One region of the Siminovitchia jepli genome, then DNA from elsewhere that is predicted to be linked to it. Evidence: riboswitches for the same ligand, from Rfam matches in the RefSeq annotation. Region 1 holds a riboswitch; the other holds the start of a gene.
The links. Region 1 has a riboswitch for thiamine pyrophosphate ahead of AB1L08_RS04670 (ABC transporter ATP-binding protein). Riboswitches for the same ligand answer to the same signal wherever they lie in the genome.
Positions count from the first base shown of each region.

Region 2: it holds a riboswitch for thiamine pyrophosphate, as region 1 does, so the genes downstream of both, AB1L08_RS06800 (ABC transporter substrate-binding protein) here and AB1L08_RS04670 (ABC transporter ATP-binding protein) in region 1, are expected to answer to the same signal.

Region 1 covers NZ_JBFEGN010000006.1:9,475-19,824, reverse strand. Annotated here, with positions in the region: gene AB1L08_RS04700 (cytochrome c oxidase assembly protein) at 1-607, opposite strand, end outside; gene AB1L08_RS04695 (DUF2243 domain-containing protein) at 604-1,092, opposite strand; gene AB1L08_RS04690 (PepSY domain-containing protein) at 1,212-1,529, opposite strand; gene AB1L08_RS04685 (M42 family metallopeptidase) at 1,674-2,744, shown strand; gene AB1L08_RS04680 (DUF84 family protein) at 2,801-3,319, shown strand; gene AB1L08_RS04675 (YtoQ family protein) at 3,383-3,823, opposite strand; TPP riboswitch at 3,964-4,061, shown strand; gene AB1L08_RS04670 (ABC transporter ATP-binding protein) at 4,214-4,978, shown strand; gene AB1L08_RS04665 (ABC transporter permease) at 4,975-5,727, shown strand; gene AB1L08_RS04660 (ABC transporter substrate-binding protein) at 5,724-6,743, shown strand; gene AB1L08_RS04655 (PTS sugar transporter subunit IIC) at 6,887-7,900, shown strand; gene AB1L08_RS04650 (thioredoxin family protein) at 7,902-8,219, shown strand; gene AB1L08_RS04645 (RpnC/YadD family protein) at 8,354-9,391, shown strand; gene AB1L08_RS04640 (DUF1444 domain-containing protein) at 9,499-10,323, shown strand; gene ytpR (YtpR family tRNA-binding protein) at 10,320-10,350, shown strand, end outside.
Region 2 covers NZ_JBFEGN010000011.1:16,151-23,260, reverse strand. Annotated here, with positions in the region: gene AB1L08_RS06820 (TatD family hydrolase) at 1-650, opposite strand, end outside; gene AB1L08_RS06815 (ABC transporter ATP-binding protein) at 643-1,392, opposite strand; gene AB1L08_RS06810 (ABC transporter permease) at 1,393-2,154, opposite strand; gene AB1L08_RS06805 (thiamine-binding protein) at 2,154-2,444, opposite strand; gene AB1L08_RS06800 (ABC transporter substrate-binding protein) at 2,456-3,448, opposite strand; TPP riboswitch at 3,517-3,626, opposite strand; gene AB1L08_RS06795 (helix-turn-helix domain-containing protein) at 3,791-5,035, opposite strand; gene AB1L08_RS06790 (TIGR01777 family oxidoreductase) at 5,116-6,027, opposite strand; gene AB1L08_RS06785 (hypothetical protein) at 6,350-6,811, opposite strand; gene AB1L08_RS06780 (CdaR family transcriptional regulator) at 7,032-7,110, opposite strand, start outside.

The DNA.
Region 1 (10,350 bases):
GGACGTAAATGTATTTGGACAAGATGGCATGTCCGGCCAAGGCAATGATAAATACGGCAGACCGGTATAAATACCCAAAGCGATGGACAACAGGATCGATATAAATAAAAGCGGCGGTAAAAACATATCCGGCAAGAAAAACATGCAAGTGTACAAGAGTATGCACGGTATGGTTATGAAGCATTAGATGATACAAATCGGTTGCATAAAGCACCCATAACCCCCCGATATTGAGCAGGGAAGCCGTTATGGGATGAGTGATGAATCCGGCGTATCGGCTCTTAAGGAGCTTTGCCAGTTGCCGTGCTGCCTGAACGGGGAGTGTTCTGAGTAAAAGAGTCATTGGGGCTGCCAGCACCATAAGGAGCGGGCCCAGCATTCCAAGCAATAAATGGCCGATCATATGAAAGGTAAAATCGGAATGGGCTCTTTCAGCAAGCGGGCCTGCAACCGCTGATAAAACACTGATAATACCCAAAGCCCAAAAAATAGATCGCTTTACAGGCCATTGTTTCAAATGTTTTCGGGTGTTGGACTTTAAGGCAGCAAATAAATAGAGAAAAAGAGCCGCTAAAAAAAGTGCGTACAGCAGTATCCCGCTGTTCATCTGGAATCCCGCCTCTTTTCCGATGATTCCTTTCGGGCCCGAAAAACAAGTGAAGCTCCTCCTATAAGAAGGACAACAGCCGCGGCATTCCAAACGAAATCGTAGCCGAATAAGCTGTCCACATATCTGATTTGATGAATGCGCATGAGCTTATGTTGAACAATGCCGTCATACAATTGAAAGGCTCCCGCACCAAGAAGCACTCCTCCCCACCATTTTTTTCGCCGGAGAGCATGCCGCCTGCGCAGATCTGCAAACATAAACAGCCCGCCGATTGTGGCAAACCAGCTAAAAGCATGAAAAAAACCGTCAGAAACAATCCCGATCTTTGTAGTTGAATTATCGTAAAAATGGTGCCATTGCAAAAGTTGATGGAATACAAATTCGTCGGTAAAAGTAATCAGTCCTACTCCAAAGAGGAAACCAGCCCATATATTTTGCGGGGAATACTCTAAAGGGGCGGCCCCGCTTTGATCTTTTTTCATTTTTTCATTCACCCTTTTTCCAAGTTAATGTTTTACATATTTACCTAAATAAAAAGGATGGATTAACAAAATTTCATTTTGCTAATCCATCCTTATCATATCCCAATTATGTAGTTTTTTTACTGTGATACCGGAAATACGTCTAAAACGCTTCCGGTGTACGCATCGGCAATAAACTCATATTGCTGGGATTCCCCGTCTTGCTTGCGGGAAATGCCGCCGCGGTACACTTTTGTTTTAACTCCGTGTTTTTCAAACTCTTCGGGTTTGAATTTAATCCAGGATCCGTCAACTTCACCCGTTTGTTTAAAAGCGTTTTTCACATCCGCCAATACTTTTTCTTCTGATATGAGACAATTTTTTCTTATGGCTTCACTTGCGAAATAGCCGGTAATGAGGCCGGCGCCTGCTCCCAGTAGAAATGTTTTCCAGTTCACAATTGAGCACCTCCAAAATATAACATAAGTTAAGTATACAGGAAGAAGGCAAGCAGTTCGACCTTGAATATAAGGATTCCTATTTTTGACAAAAACAGTTTCATGTTAAAATACAAATAAATACACTGAAGAGGGGTTGAGGATTTGGACAAAGATACGCTTGTTCTTTTTCAAACGCTGACGGAGCTTCCGGGCGCTCCGGGAAATGAGCACCAAGTTAGAGAGTTTATGCGCGAACAGCTTGAAAAATATGCAGATCAGGTAATACAGGATAGATTGGGCAGTATTTTTGGCGTAAAATCAGGTGACCCTTCAGGTCCTAAAATCATGGTGGCAGGCCACATGGATGAAGTCGGGTTTATGGTCACCCAAATTACGAAAAACGGGATGATCCGCTTTCAGCCTTTGGGCGGCTGGTGGAATCAGGTGATGCTTGCACAGCGGGTCCAGATCATCACTGACACCGGGCCTGTAACAGGAGTCATCGGCTCGATTCCGCCGCATCTGCTTACGGAGGAACAAAGAAAAAAGCCGATGGAAATCAAAAATATGATGATTGACATCGGGGCAGATGACCGAGGGGATGCCGTGAAGGCAGGAATTAAACCGGGACAGCAAGTTGTTCCGGTCTGTCCGTTTACGCCATTGGCCAATCCGAAAAAAATTATGGCCAAGGCATGGGATAACCGTTACGGATGCGGGCTTGCAATTGAGCTGCTAAAAGAAATACAAAATGAAAAACTGCCAAACATCGTCTATTCCGGCGCCACCGTACAGGAAGAAGTGGGGCTGCGGGGAGCGGCATCAAGTGCCAATATGATCCAGCCCGACCTCTTCTTTGCACTTGATGCCAGCCCAGCCAACGACATGACCGGAGACGAGAAAGAATTCGGCCATATCGGAAAAGGGGCTTTGCTTAGAATCTTTGACAGAACGATGGTCACGCATAAAGGGATGCGCGAATTTATTCTGGACATGGCAAAAACACATGATATTCCTTACCAATACTTTGTTTCTCCGGGAGGAACGGATGCAGGCCGTGTACATACTGCCAACGAAGGGGTGCCAAGTGCGGTGATTGGAATTTGCGCACGCTATATCCATACACATGCTTCAATCGTCCATGTCGATGACTATGCGGCGGCAAAAGAGCTGTTAACCAGGCTGGTAAAAGCCAGCGACTGGTCTACAGTAAAGTCTATTCGAAATCAATAAGCAGGATTGAAATTGGGTAAAGATAAAATGAGTGTTTGCTGGATGGGAGTGGCATTATGATTATTGCCGTTGGTTCAAAAAACAGAGCAAAGTTAAAAGCTGTGCAAAATACCCTTCTTGGTTTGGGCATGGAGACTGAGATTGTCCCGATAGATGCCCCATCAAATGTAAGTGCCATGCCTTTCTCCGATGAGGAAACGATACATGGCGCCATCCATCGGGCTGAATATTGCTTGGATCACAGTAAAGCGAAGTTGGCGATCGGCTTGGAAGGCGGCGTTGCGGAAACGCCTTTTGGCCTCTTTTTGTGCAATTGGGGAGCATTGGCCGAAAGGGGGAGAAAGACGGTGCTGGCAGGCGGTGCGCGTATTCTGCTGCCGGAGGAAATCGCCGGCAGCCTTCGGTCAGGTGAAGAACTTGGACCGGTCATGGATGATTACTGTCAAAGGACCGGAATCAGTTCCGAAGAAGGAGCCATTGGCGTTTTCACCAATGGACGCATTGACCGTTCCGAAATGTTCGGCCATATCGTAACACTGCTGATCGGACAGAGGGAAAAGAAAAGACGGGGATAATTATTAAAAAGCACAGAAAGCAGTTCACAAACAGCTTTCTGTGCTTTTTATTTTAATAAGGGCCTATTCTAAAATATATGAGAGCGCTTTTATGGCCTGATTCACTGTTTCCACCGTTGCGTTTGCTTTCCGGGACAACTCTTTCAAGGGATGATGCAGTTCTTCCGGGCGGATTAAGATGAGCGGTTTTCCCGATGTAACGGCCGCACTTGCATCCATGGCTGTATTCCATTGCCTGTACTTCTCTCCAAACAACGCAATAACAAGGTCTGATTTTTGCATGAGGACTTGTGTTCTCAAGTTGTTAAAGCTGGAAGCTGCCGCGTCCCTGTAAATGGCATTCGGCTGCTCGCCAAGGATTTCTTCGCCGATGGCGTCGGAGCGGTCATGGTCTTCCATTGGCCCGACAAAATCGACCGGAAGTTTGAGTGCCTGTGCTTTTTCTTTAATTTCCTCACGCCAACTGCTGTGGATTTCTCCTGCCAAGTATACGGTTAATCTCACGATATTACCTCCTCCTTTGCATATACATTCATCATACCATCAACCGCACCTATTTTCCCCTTGAAAGGAATTTCAAACTCTATTTGATTTTTTAGGTTAAATGATATATATATTAAAGGGAAGGATTGTTAATAAAATATGGGAAACACTAGGGGTGCCAAAAGCTGAGAGAGGACTTCCTCAACCCTTTTAACCTGATCTAGATAATGCTAGCGCAGGGAAGTGGAAAGAACGCGTATTCATATAATCTGTATACGCATGCATTCTGTTAAATGGGTCAGAGCCACTTCTTTTTGGGAAGTGCTCTTTTTTCATGTATGGTGCCTTAGCATTTCTCACCACAGAAAGGGGGACAAACGAGCAATCCATTTCAGGAAAGGGGGCCTTATGATGAATGAAGCTCTGGTTTTTCAGCACGTATCTTTTGCTTATGACTCGGATGTACAGGATCCTGTACTGCAAGATTTAAGTTTTTCAGTAAAAAAAGGCGAGTTTGTGAGCGTTGTCGGCCCAAGCGGTTCCGGGAAAAGTACATTGTTCCGACTTATTTCAGGGCTTGAAAAGCAAAACAGCGGCTGTATTTTTGTGAATGGTGAGGAGCCTTCCAACAGGCAGGGACATGTTGGATATATGTCCCAAAAGGACGGACTGCTGCCTTGGCTTTCGGTCGTCGATAATGCCGCCTTGCCGCTCATGTTAAAAAGGTTAAACAAAAAAGATGTATGGCCCGAAGTCATTGATAAGCTGGAAGTATTTGGTTTAAAAGATGTTGAACACCGCTATCCCCATGAATTATCCGGAGGGATGCGTCAGCGTGTTTCGTTTTTGCGTGCCTTGTTGGGCGGTAGTTGCTTATTGCTCCTGGATGAGCCGTTCAGCGCACTGGATGCCGTTACGAAAACAGTCATGCATGAATGGCTGCTTGAACAATGGGCTGATTCGGGTAGAACAATCCTCTTTATTACTCACGATGTAGAGGAGGCGCTGTTCCTATCCGATCGGGTACTGTTGTTCAGCCAAAAGCCGGTGTCCCGTCTCGAAGAAATTCCGGTGCCGCTCGGCAGACCGCGGACGGTGGAGAACTTAAAAGATCCTGCTTTTACAGAATTAAAAGAGAAGATATTGCTTGATTTAAGAAAATTGGTGACATTATGACCTTATTGAAAAAATACGGATTATCAATTTTGCTCCTGTTGCTGCTTTTAATTGGATGGGAGAGCGGCGCCCGCCTGTATGGAAAACCCTTTATACTGCCATCACCTATACAAATTGCAGAAAGGCTTTGGGAGCTCAGGGCAGTCCTTTTTATCGGACATTTGCTGCCAACGACGCTGATTATGCTTATCGGACTTTTGTTGTCGCTTATATGTGGTGTCGGCTTGTCCATCTGGATGCATAAGAGCGATATTGTAAGGAAGGCGTTTTTTCCATTGCTCATTGCTTCGCAAACGATACCCATCATTGCGCTTGCTCCGATATTCGTCCTTTGGTTTGGCTATTCCATCTGGAGCAAAGTCGTCGTGACAGTACTGATCACTTTCTTTCCGATTACGGTCAATACGTTTGACGGGCTGCGGTCCGCAGATCCTCATTTAAAAGAAACGCTTCAAACGATGAGGGCCACGAAACGCCAGATTTTCTTTAAGGTGGAACTTCCGTCCGCATTGCCCCAATTCTATTCGGGATTAAAAGTAGCCGTTACGCTGAGTGTCATCGGCGCGGCAATCGGGGAATGGCTGGGTGCTGACAAGGGGCTGGGATACTTTAGTAGAAGAATGATGACACAGTTTGATGGAGCCGGGGTGTTTGCGCCGATCGTCATTCTGTCGGTTTTGGGAATTACACTGTTTTTACTTGTGGGTTGGCTGGAAAAAATAACGTTGAAATGGAGAAATGTAAAATGATAAAGAAATGGGCATTGGCCAGTGTGCTATCTTCAAGTTTGCTGCTAGCTGGCTGTGGAGGAGAAAACAAGGAAACGGCTGCGAATGCAGATAAAAAAAATAAAACGGACAAAGAATCTTTTGACATCATGCTGGACTGGTATCCCAACGCCGTACATAGTTATTTGTATGCTGCAAAGGAGAAAGGTTATTTTGAAGAGGAAGGCCTGGATGTCAATATTCGTTTCCCGGCCAATCCAACGGATCCTATTAACCTGGCTGCAACGGGGGATATTGAACTCGGCATCACCTATCAGTCAGATGTAATCACGGCCAGGGCAGACGGGGTACCGGTAAAATCTGTTGCGGCGATTGTCAGAAGCCCGCTCAATCATATAATTTATTTGAAAGACAGTGATATAAAGAGGCCGAAAGATTTGGAAGGAAAAACAGTCGGCTGGCCGGGTATCCCGCTCAATGAACCGCTCGTACAGACGATCGTAGAGTCCGACGGCGGAGACATGAGCAAAGTAAAGATGACCGATATCGGCTTTGAACTGAATGCGGCGATTGCGACAAAGCGGGTTGATGCGGTAAGCGGTGCTTTTATTAACCATGAAGTCCCTATGCTGCAGCAGCAGGGGATAGAAACGGAACATTTTAACCCTGTAGATTTCGGCGTTCCAAGTTATTATGAGCTGGTGTTTGTTACTAATGATGGTACGTGGAACGAAAAAGAAGATTCAATCCGTGCTTTTTGGCGGGCAGCTGCCAAAGGGTATGAGTTTATGAAGGAAAACCCGGAAGAAGCATTGGGAATTCTATTGGATAATCAGGATAAAGAAAACTTTCCGCTGAGCGAAGAAGTAGAAAAGGCAAGCCTGAACATTTTGCTTCCGAAAATGGAAGCTGAAAAAGAACCATTTGGAAGCCAGTCGGAAGAACTATGGGAAGAAGTCATCCGCTGGCTTGAAGATACAAATTATATTGAAGAAGCTTCTCCTGCGGAGAAGCTGTTTATCAATCTCGTTGAATAAGAATCTTGTATTGGCACCTCCAGTTTTATGGGGGTGTTTTCATTCGTTAAGGGAAAAATATAAAATAAATAATAGACAAAACATACAGTTGTCTTTACACTAGTTAAGTGGACTGATATTTATCTTTTACAGGGGGATTTTTCGTGAAACAATTTCTCAATAGGAAAGGTGTCCATTTAACGGCAAAAGCCTATTTAATTGATGCTTTAAGCTATATGGCGCTCGGCCTTTTTTCTTCATTGATTATAGGATTGATTATCAAAACGGCTGGTGAACAACTCGTCTGGCCATTTTTGGTTGAAATGGGCGATATGGCCATGGGGCTGATGGGACCGGCGATTGGGGCAGCCATCGCTTTTGGGCTTGGCGCACCGCCTTTGGTCATCTTTGCAGCAGTGGCAACGGGGGCAGCCGGTGCTGCATTTGGCGGTCCTGCAGGCAGTTACGTGGCTGCATTGATTTCAACGGAAATTGGCAAAATGGTGAGCAAGGAGACAAAAGTTGATATTATTGTCACTCCATTTGTAACCATTTTTACCGGGTTTGCTGTAGCAAAGTTTGTTGGCGCACCTATTTCAAAATTTATGACGGTTTTCGGCGGCTGGATCATGTGGGCAACCGACCAGCGTCCGATCATCATGGGAATTGTTGTGGCAACATTAATGGGGCTTGCTCTTACGGCCCCGATTTCAAGTGCGGCGATCGCTTTAATGCTTGATTTGAATGGACTTGCAGCCGGTGTCGCCACGATTGGCTGCAGTGCCCAAATGATCGGCTTTGCTGTGGCAAGCTACAGGGAAAATAAAGTGGGCGGATTGCTCGCCATTGGGCTAGGAACATCCATGCTCCAGGTGCCAAACATTATCAGGTATCCGCTCATATTAATTCCTCCAACGGCTGCAGGCATCCTTCTGGCTCCAATTGGAGCAACCGTCTGGAGAATGACGAGCAATGCAGCAGGAGCAGGTATGGGAACAAGCGGGCTTGTCGGGCAAATCATGACATTTACGACGATGGGGTTTTCAGTTAGTGTTCTCATCCAAGTCATTGTACTCCATTTTATCGGTCCGGCTGTGATAAGCTTAATTATATCGGAATATATGAGAAAACGCGGCTGGATCAAATCCGGCCAAATGCTCATCAATACTGGAGGTTAATATGGAAAAATTACAGTCAAAAGAACAGTTTGAACAATGGAAGAATGAAGAGCGGACAATCTTTATGTTTTCTGCGGACTGGTGCCCGGACTGCAAGGTGCTTGAGCCCGTATTGCCGAGGTTAGAAGCAGATTATCCGGAATATCATTTTATTCACGTGGACCGCGATGAATTTCTTGAACTTTGCCAAGAGCTGGATATCTTTGGCATTCCAAGCTTTGTCGCTTTCCATGATGGCAAAGAGGCGGGAAGATTCGTCAGCAAAGACCGCAAGACGCTGGAGGAGATTGAAGATTTTATCAACAGCCTACCAAACTGATAAAGAAGAATGAGAATGGAGAAAATTCGACTCCATTCTTTTCTTTTTGTGCTTTTTATTGAAACATATGTTCGCTCGTGGTATATTTAATGTAATATTCAGATTCAATTGCCGTGAAAGGGTGTGGTAAAATAATGTTGAATGCCGCAGTATGTGAACCAGTGGAAAGGTATGATGCTGCATCACCTGATTATGACGGACTTTGGAAAAAACTGATTACCCAATTGTTTGAGGAATTCATTTTATTTGTCACCCCCCAATTATATGAAGCCATTGATTTTTCGAAGGAGCCTGAGTTTTTGCAGCAAGAGCTGTTTAAGAGAGTGATTCGTGAAAAGAAAGGAAAACGCGTTGCAGACCAGATTGTCAAGGTATTTTTAAAAGACGGGGAAGAACAATGGATATTGATACATGTTGAAGTTCAGGGGGACGGCTTGAAAGATTTTCAGCGAAGAATGTTCCAATACTTCTATCGCATCTATGATAAATATGATAGGGAAGTTTGCGCCATCGCCTTCATTACTTCAGATATAACAAGCCAGCCAGCAGGCACATTCTATTATTCCTTTTTTGGGACGGAATTGCAGTATAAGTACAATGTATATGCACTGGCAAATCAGGATACAAAGGCCCTTGTGCGTTCCGAAAACCCTTTTGCCATGGCGGTGCTGGCCGGCATTTATGCAAATGAGACGAAGAATGATGATCAAAAACGTTATCGCTTTAAACGGGAACTTTTAAGAAATATCCTGAAAAAGGAGGAGGGACAAGCGGAAGAAAAATCTCAATATATATCGGCTTTGTTTTATTTCATTGAGTTGATCCTTCATCTTCCAAAAGAGTTCGAACAAAAGCTCAGGGATGACATCCAACCAATCATTACGAAGGAGGCGGCACAGATGTTGCGTTCAGAAGAATTCATGAAACTGCCAACTTTGGCCGAGACTTGGGAGAAGTGGAAAAAGGAAGGGCTTGAGGAGGGCAGGAAACAAGGCAGGGAAGAAGGCAGAGAAGAAGGCAGAGAAGAAGGTAGAGAAGAAGGCAGAGTGTCGGAAAGAAAGAGATTGGCCATTGAACTCCTTAAGGAGAACTTTGCAAATGAACAGGTGGCAAAGCTGACCAAATTAAGTTTGGATGAGGTAATACAATTAAAGGAATCTATAAGCAGGTAGAGTGTCGAGGAGGCTTTCTGTCATTTGACGGATAAGCCTCTTCCTTTTGGCAATTGGCGTTTTCGTGTAATATGGGGTGTAGCCATATTGCCGAGGAGGATTCTGAGATGAAAATGAATGAACGGAAGCTGAAAGACGAGCTTGAGAAGCGGCTGAAAAAAGAAGGCCGAACATTTACATATGATCGAAACAAGGAAGTGCTGCGCATAGAAAATACGGCAAGTGGAAAGGGAATCGATATTTCTTTGCCCGGGATCGTTGCCAAATGGCATGACCAAAAAGACAAAGCGATAGATGAAGTCGTTTATTATGCGGAAGAAGCATTGGTGGTCATGAATCGGGAACAATCTGTTGCCGGAAGTGAAAAAAATATTTTTCCAGTTATTCGATCGACTTCGTTTCCAGTGGAATCCGAAGACGGAAACAAATTCTTGACTGATGAGCATACTGCCGAGACAAGAATATATTATGCGCTTGATCTCGGAAAAACATATCGTCTGATTGATGAGCAGTTTATTCAAAAAGAGGGCCTTGATCCGGGCGAGATTAGGGAAATGGCACGTTTTAATGTTCGTTCACTTCCGACGTCCATGAAAAAAGACGAGGTGGCTGGAAACGATTTTTACTTCCTGAATACGAATGACGGATACGACGCGAGCCGGATATTAAACGAAAAATTTCTAGAGGAAACGTCAAAGAATATAAAAGGGGATATGGCTGTGGCTGTACCCCATCAAGACGTTCTCATCATTGCCGATTTGCGGAATGAAGTCGGCTACGATGTACTGGCCCAAATGACAATGAGCTTTTTTACAAATGGCCTTGTGCCGATCACGGCACTCTCTTTTATGTATGAAAATGGCAAGCTTGAGCCGATATTTATCATGGGGAAAAATAAGAGAATGGACGATGGAAAGGGGAAAAAAACATGAATGTATTTTATAATCGTGAAGGAATCG
Region 2 (7,110 bases), on a different contig from region 1:
GAAAATTGCCCTTCAAAACGCCATGGCCCATCTGTTTCCACCATCATGAGGTCCAAAGGGTACAATCGGGCAAGTGCTTGAATTTCTTCATCATAAGTTACATCGGGCGTAACAGAAATAAAAAATCCGTTTTCCGCCATTCTCTCGGTTGTTTTGAGGTCTCCCTTAAACCAGTGAAAATGAGCATTTTTTACATTGTGTTTTTCGAGCAGATCGCACGCAATAGGGGCATCATCATAAACAGCATGAAGCACAATGGGCTTGTCCCATTTTTTTGCTAGCTTAATAAACGTTTCGAGCAATTCGATATACCCTTCCAGTTGAAAGCCCGGACCATGCTCAGTCCGCAAATAATACGGCAGACCGACCTCGCCGACAGCCGTCATCGACGCTACCCGGGATTCCAGCCAGGAAATCAACTCCGCCAATTCTTGATCATTCGGAAGCGGCTGTTCAGGATGAAACCCGAAAGCCGGATATACCTTTGAAAACTTTTTTCCCAGCGCTAAATTTCGCTGGCACGAGTCCAGGTGAAAAGAAACAGAAATGAGACCCGCACAGCCCGTCTGCTCCAGTTCTCCCATCATCTGCGCAATTTCTTCATCTTTATAAAGATCAAGATGGATGTGTGAATCGATGATTTTAAACATTGTCGTCCCCCTGTCTGACGATGTTTTCAGCGACCATTCGTTTCCACTCTAAAAATTCATTTGACAAGACAAGCTTTTCTGTTCGCGGCCTTTCAAATGGAACCTTGAACTGTTTGATGACCGAAGCCGGCTTCGTCGATAAAATGACAATCCGGTCCGAAAGGAACAGCGCTTCTTCAATATTATGGGTGATGAAAAGAATTGTCCGCTTATATTCCATCCAGGTGTCCTGCAGCCATTGCTGCATGTCCTGCCGGGTAAAATCGTCAAGCGCCGAAAAAGGCTCATCCAACAAAATAAGCGGCTGCGGGCTCAATAACGCCCGGATAAAAGAAGCCCTTTGTTTCATCCCGCCGGACAAGGCATCCGGCAGCGAATGTTCGTACCCCGCCAACCCTGCTTTTTGGATCATATCGAGCGCTTTTTGTTGATCCTGATTTCCTTGCAATTCCTGGCCAAGCAATACATTTTGCAGGACGGTACGCCATGGAAAAAGCGCATGGTGCTGCGGCATGTAACTGATAAAGCCCCGTTTCCCGGTAATATCTTGATCGTTTAAAAAGATGGAACCTTGATCAGGCTTCAGCAAGCCGCCGATCACATGAAACAACGTACTTTTCCCGCTTCCGGAAGGACCGAGGATCGAAACAAATTCCCCCTCTGTGATGTCCAAATCAATGTCTTGTAAAACTTCTTTTTGCCCAAAATTTTTGCTTACACCTTGTATCGTTAAATGGCCCATTCACATTACCTTCCTTCTTCTCCACTTGATGAGCCTGTTTTCCGCAAGAGTGATCACGCCAAAAAACAGCAAACTCAAGGCCATGATAATGAAAATGGCGACAAAAACGCGGTCTGTCCGGAATGATGAGGAAGCGAGCGTCATATAAACACCAATCCCGTGTTTCGCTCCAAGCCATTCCGAAATCACCGCGCCCATTACGCTGTATGTGGCAGAAATTTTAAGGCCGGAAAAAACGGATGACAACGCGTATGGCCATTCCAATTTTGTAAACGTCTGAATTTTTGATGCACCGGCCATCACCATGTAATGCTTCATTTCAGCGGGAACGCTTCTGAATCCGTCCATCGCTGCTACTGCAACCGGGAAAAAGCAAACAAGAGTGATGACAATGATTTTAGGCAAAAGCCCAAATCCGAACCAAATAACGAGAAGCGGCGCCAGTACGATAATCGGAACATTTTGCGATAAAATAAGGAGCGGATAAACGGATTCCTGAACCCCCGGCAGCAAATGAAGCATGACGGCCACAAGCACGCCGACTGTACAGCCGATGATGAATCCTCCGACGGAAAGCCAAATCGTTGACTGTATATGCGGCAGGAGCCCCGCAATTCCGGATGCAGCTTCTTTTGCAATGGAACTGGGGGCAGGAAGCAGCCAGCCCGGAATGTTGGCAAGTTTTACGGATACTTCCCATATACATAATAAAAGGAGGAGGACCCCCAGCGGCCTCCATCCTTTTTTGACCAGCGCACCCATTACCGGTATTTCTCCGTCAGTTGATCCATTGAAATTCCGTCCGGCTGATACAAAATTTTCACCTGGGAGATCACATTTTTACTGCCCATTTCAACCATCCGGTCATTCATTTTTTTGACGATGGCCATCAATTTGGTAAAATCCCCTTCCATCGTCGTTTCCAAAGAATGTACTTCATAACGGACTCCGGATTCGTCAATCACCTTGATCGCTTCATCAACGTATGGGATCACCTCTTCGCCATTTTTTGTTTTCGGGATGATCTGTATGCTGACAAGTGAATTCGCCATTTCCTCTCCTCCTATTCAGGTAAAAATTGATTTGTGAATGCTTTTTCTACATCCATTTCCTTTTCCAGCAAATCTTTTTCCAGCATCCAGTCCATGTAGTTTTTCCATACTTCAGCCTTTTGTTCTCCCCAGCGGGCCGCATCATCTTGATAACGGGGCGAAATCCATTCCTGGCTTTTTTTCACAAGTTCGGGATCAAGATCGGGTACTGCTTTGATAAGAATGTCCGCAGCTTCTCCGGGCTGGTCGATCGCAAACTCGTAACCTTTGGAGACGGCTGCCATGAATGCTTTTACCGTATCCGGATCCGATTCGATCATTTTCTCGTTCGTCGTAATGACCGGCGTATAATAATCGAGCTTGTCCGAGTAATCGGTCAAGTAGACCATATTCAACTTTTCCCCGCGGAGCTCTGCCTCTACCCCTGTCCACGCATAATAAATCCAGGCGAAATCAATATCTCTTTTTACCGCCGTAAAAAAGTCGGCATCCCCCATATTGACAATGTCAACTTTCTCTATATCGGCGCCATCCACATCCATCAATGAAGCCAGGACAGCTTTCTCAAGCGGGGCGCCCCAGCCTCCGTAGGTTTTTCCTTCAAAATCTTTCGGTGATGTGATATTTTTTTCGGCAAGTGAAGCGAAACCGGATGTATTGTGCTGGATGACGGCTGCGATGGACACAATCGGCACGTCTTGGACGCGCGCCTCCGTCACGCTTTCCTGATAACTGACCCCGAACTCGGCCTTTCCGGAGGCAACTAGCTGATCAGAGCCTGCTTCTCCTGGCATCATGATTTCAACATCCAAGCCTTTTTCCTCAAAATAGCCTTTTTCCTTCGCCACATAGAGGCCGGTATGATTTGTATTGGGCGTCCAGTCGAGCACGACTGCCACCTTTTTATGTTCTTTTTCTTCCTTTTCATGCTGATCGGCTGCATGGTTCCCGCAGCCGGCCAGCAAAAAAAAGAATATCACGCAGCTTGCCAACCGTTTATTCATAAGTTCTCCTCCTTGCAAAATAAAAAGCGCCCGGGAAAAAACCCCGAAGGCGCCAAAAAAAGATGTATGTTCAATTGATTGACGTTCCCTTCGCTGGTATGAGCCAGATCAGGTTCAAAGGGTCAGCATTTCCCGAATGCTATCTCAACCGGCCACACCGGTTCCCCTACTCAAATGCTATTAAGTTAATTCTATTATAACAGAAAGAAAAAACTGCTCCAAGAAGGAGCAGTTTTTTACACCGGTGGGAAAATTGGCGGTGATTGTGGAAAAATTCCTCCAATAATTGGAGCCACGTAAAGCGCAAATGCCACTCCTGCTGTTAGAAATAGTTTTTTCATTTTATTCACCCCTTTCAGCGATTTTTTTATAATAATAAAGCGCTTTATCCGGGTTCGTGTCTGCATAATATTGGGCAAGGGATAAAGCGAATTTATTATAATCTTCTACAAAGTAGGCCTTTTCCAAATATGGAAGCAAGTCGTTTTCCAGAAAATCCATCGCTTTGCCTTTTCGATTTTTCAGCAAGTATTGATAATATCGGAAAATGAGCTGCTGCTTTTTCATGGAGCCCGATTTTGTTTCCCGCAATATTTCAGAAATATTTTGGAGTGCTTTTTCATTCTCGCCCTGGGAAATGAGCAGCTCAGTGTAGCTGCATAAGCTTACCAAGTATTCCTGATTCGTCTTGGCATGGTCCATCGAAAGAATATAGTGGCGGGCCGCTTCTTCCAATCTCCCCATTTTTTCCAGAAGCAGGGCATAGTTATTGTACATGGCGGACTTAAGTTCATCCGTGTTGATCAAGTTCATATTTTTAAATATATAGCGATATTGTTCCGCGGCATTTTCATAAATGCTCAAATCTGTATAGGCAATGCCCAATAGAAACTGGGTATGTAAAATCCGCATATAGTTGAATGACCTGGAAAACGCCTCCAACGCTTTATGGCCATACGCAATACTGCTGCTGCTATCCTTCAGATTAGCATAGTTTAAAGCAATGAAATAATAGAGCTCCGCTCGCCACGAAGATGGCAATAGATCATCTGCTTCTACTTTTAGAAGAATATCCAGCGATATTTTATAATCGCCTTTTATAATATAAAAAGCACCATTAATAAACTCATAAAGCGCTTTTTCCTGCTCTGCCAATGAATTGGCAATTTGTCTGATAATTTCTCGTTCCTTCTCGGCGCTTTCGAAATCGTTCATCAGCAGATGGTAGCGATATACATACAAATGATAGAGTGATATATAGTTGGAAAATTTAATGTACTCTTTTAATTCTTCCACCCGATTGTAGCATTCTGTTGCCCGTTCCTTGTCGTAAGAAAGCATTGCATCAAGCAAATGGGAGAGTTCGGCAGAAATCTTCTTGGATGCCTGCTGGATGGAATCAAGAGAAATGCCCAACCGGTCGAGCAGCAGCATGATCGTTTCCCAGTTCGCTTCTTTGTTGTAGTTCTCAAACTTGCTTAAATGCGTGACAGAACAAATCCCGTTGCATAATTCGAACTGGGTCATATTCTTTAATTGGCGATGGTATTTAATTATCGCCCCGATATTCATTTTTTCCATGCTCATATCTTCATCCTCTAGTCATGCTACTGTATAGATAAATAGTAGCATAAACTGGATAAAAAATCTAATTATTGATAAACTTGTCATCTATTATTATCAAAAATTTCTTTTAATGCAAGCTCCAAGTTTGGATACGCAAAAACAAATTGATGTTCAAGCGCTTTTTCAGGAACCACCCGCTGTCCCCTGATCAGCATGCTGCTCATCTCCCCCAGTAAAATCTTTAACAGCCATTCTGGTACCGGAAGCCAGTGGGGCCTGTCCAAAACCGAACCAAGCGTCATTCCAAACTCTTTCATTTGAACCGGCTCAGGGGCTGTTGCATTCACCGGACCGGAAAGGGAAGATTTCGTGATAGCAAACTCTATCAAACGGGCGGCATCCTCACCATGAATCCAGGAAACCCATTGCCTTCCGGAACCAACCGTCCCGCCAACCCCCAATTTATAAGGAAGCGCCATGAGCGGGAGTGCCCCTTCCCGTCCAAGGATAAGGCCAAGCCTGACAAGCACTGTCCGGACTCCGAGCTGTTCGGCTTCTTTCGCCTGAGATTCCCATTTTTTTACAACATTCGCCAAAAAGTCGGTGGCCGCGCTTTTCGTGTCTTCCGTAAAGCTGCCTGTTTCAGACATGCCGTAATATCCGACAGCCGACGCGTTTATCAGTACTTCAGGCTTTTGTTCCAGTTTGCCTATTAAGCGGATCACCTCTTTTGTCGCAGCCAGCCTGCTTTGTAAAATTTTTTCCTTCTTTCTGCCTGTCCAGCGAATTCCGTTGATCGTTTCTCCAGCCAAGTTGACGAAAGCATCTACTTGACCAAGCTGTTCTTCGGGTCTTGCTCCTTCTACAAGCCACTCGACCACTGAAAGTCCACTCGACTTCCCGACTTTCTCCGGACTCCTCGTTAAAACGGACACGTGATATCCCTTTTCAAGAAGCTGCTTTTGCAATTTGGAACCAAGAAAACCGCTCCCTCCGGCAATAACGACGTGCATGCCGACCACCCCCGCTAAAAATGCTGTTTCATTAAATTCCGGTGAAAATAAGCAGTTTTGCTGAACTCGCCATTCCATTCACCGAGGCATAACCGGGACATTTTCCCCGACAGCGCCAGTACTATCAGAATATTCTTTATAGCGAGTGATTGCAAGTACAACTGGTTCTTCAAATGAAAAAGCGTATTCGAAATTAATGTCGAATACGCTTTTATGCGCTTGGCAGTAGGCGGAAGTGTGCAGCTGGCAGGCAGTGCGTTCGTCCGTGAGGAGGGCGAAGGCCCTATGGCAAAATCCGGAACAGGCGGCAATCTACCGGTTTTTAGGCGATTTGAATTGCTTTTAATTCTTCCGGGTTTTTCTCTGTTACAGTGAAACCCAAATTTTCCAGTATGTTGATCAGTTCGGTACATAATTGATTGTGTACTACCATAAATGTCCGGTCCCTTTCCATCGTTTCCTTGACTGAAGAAAGCAATGTAAATAAAGAGGCCGTTTTTTCATATGTTTTGTCTTTCGGCAATTCTTTTAACAAAGAAGTGGTTGGCTCCGTCACAGGCAATATCCAAATTTTAAACGGATGCGGAATATTCAGCAGTTGGTTGAACACATCCATTTTTTCCAACGGCGTTCTAAAAGTGTAATCGGTCAATTCATATACTTTTGTTGCAGTGTAATCGATGTCCCTAAAAGGTGACGGATCTCCTTTTACAAAAGACTCTATCTGAAGGTTTGAACCGCCCTCCAACTCTTGTGCATTAGACGTTGAAGAAATCATGCTCACGTATACTCCCCCTGTTCATGTCTATAGTCGAGTTTTCGCTTAATGAGTTCAATACCCTTTTCTCAAAAAATGCAAACATGCGGCGGGAATTTCTGTTTCATCTCCTTATCTTATGCACGATCTGTATGAGCGTTACTGGAGCGGCCCGTTTGGTTGTTTTTCAAGCGGAATGGGACCGGCCCGGGGGAGATGCCATTAGGGTTTGCCTCTTTTCATTTCCTCAATGGTTCATCTGCTTTTTATAAACCTTGTCTTTCATGCTCTTTTTTAAAACAACATATAAAATATGGCATTGTTCA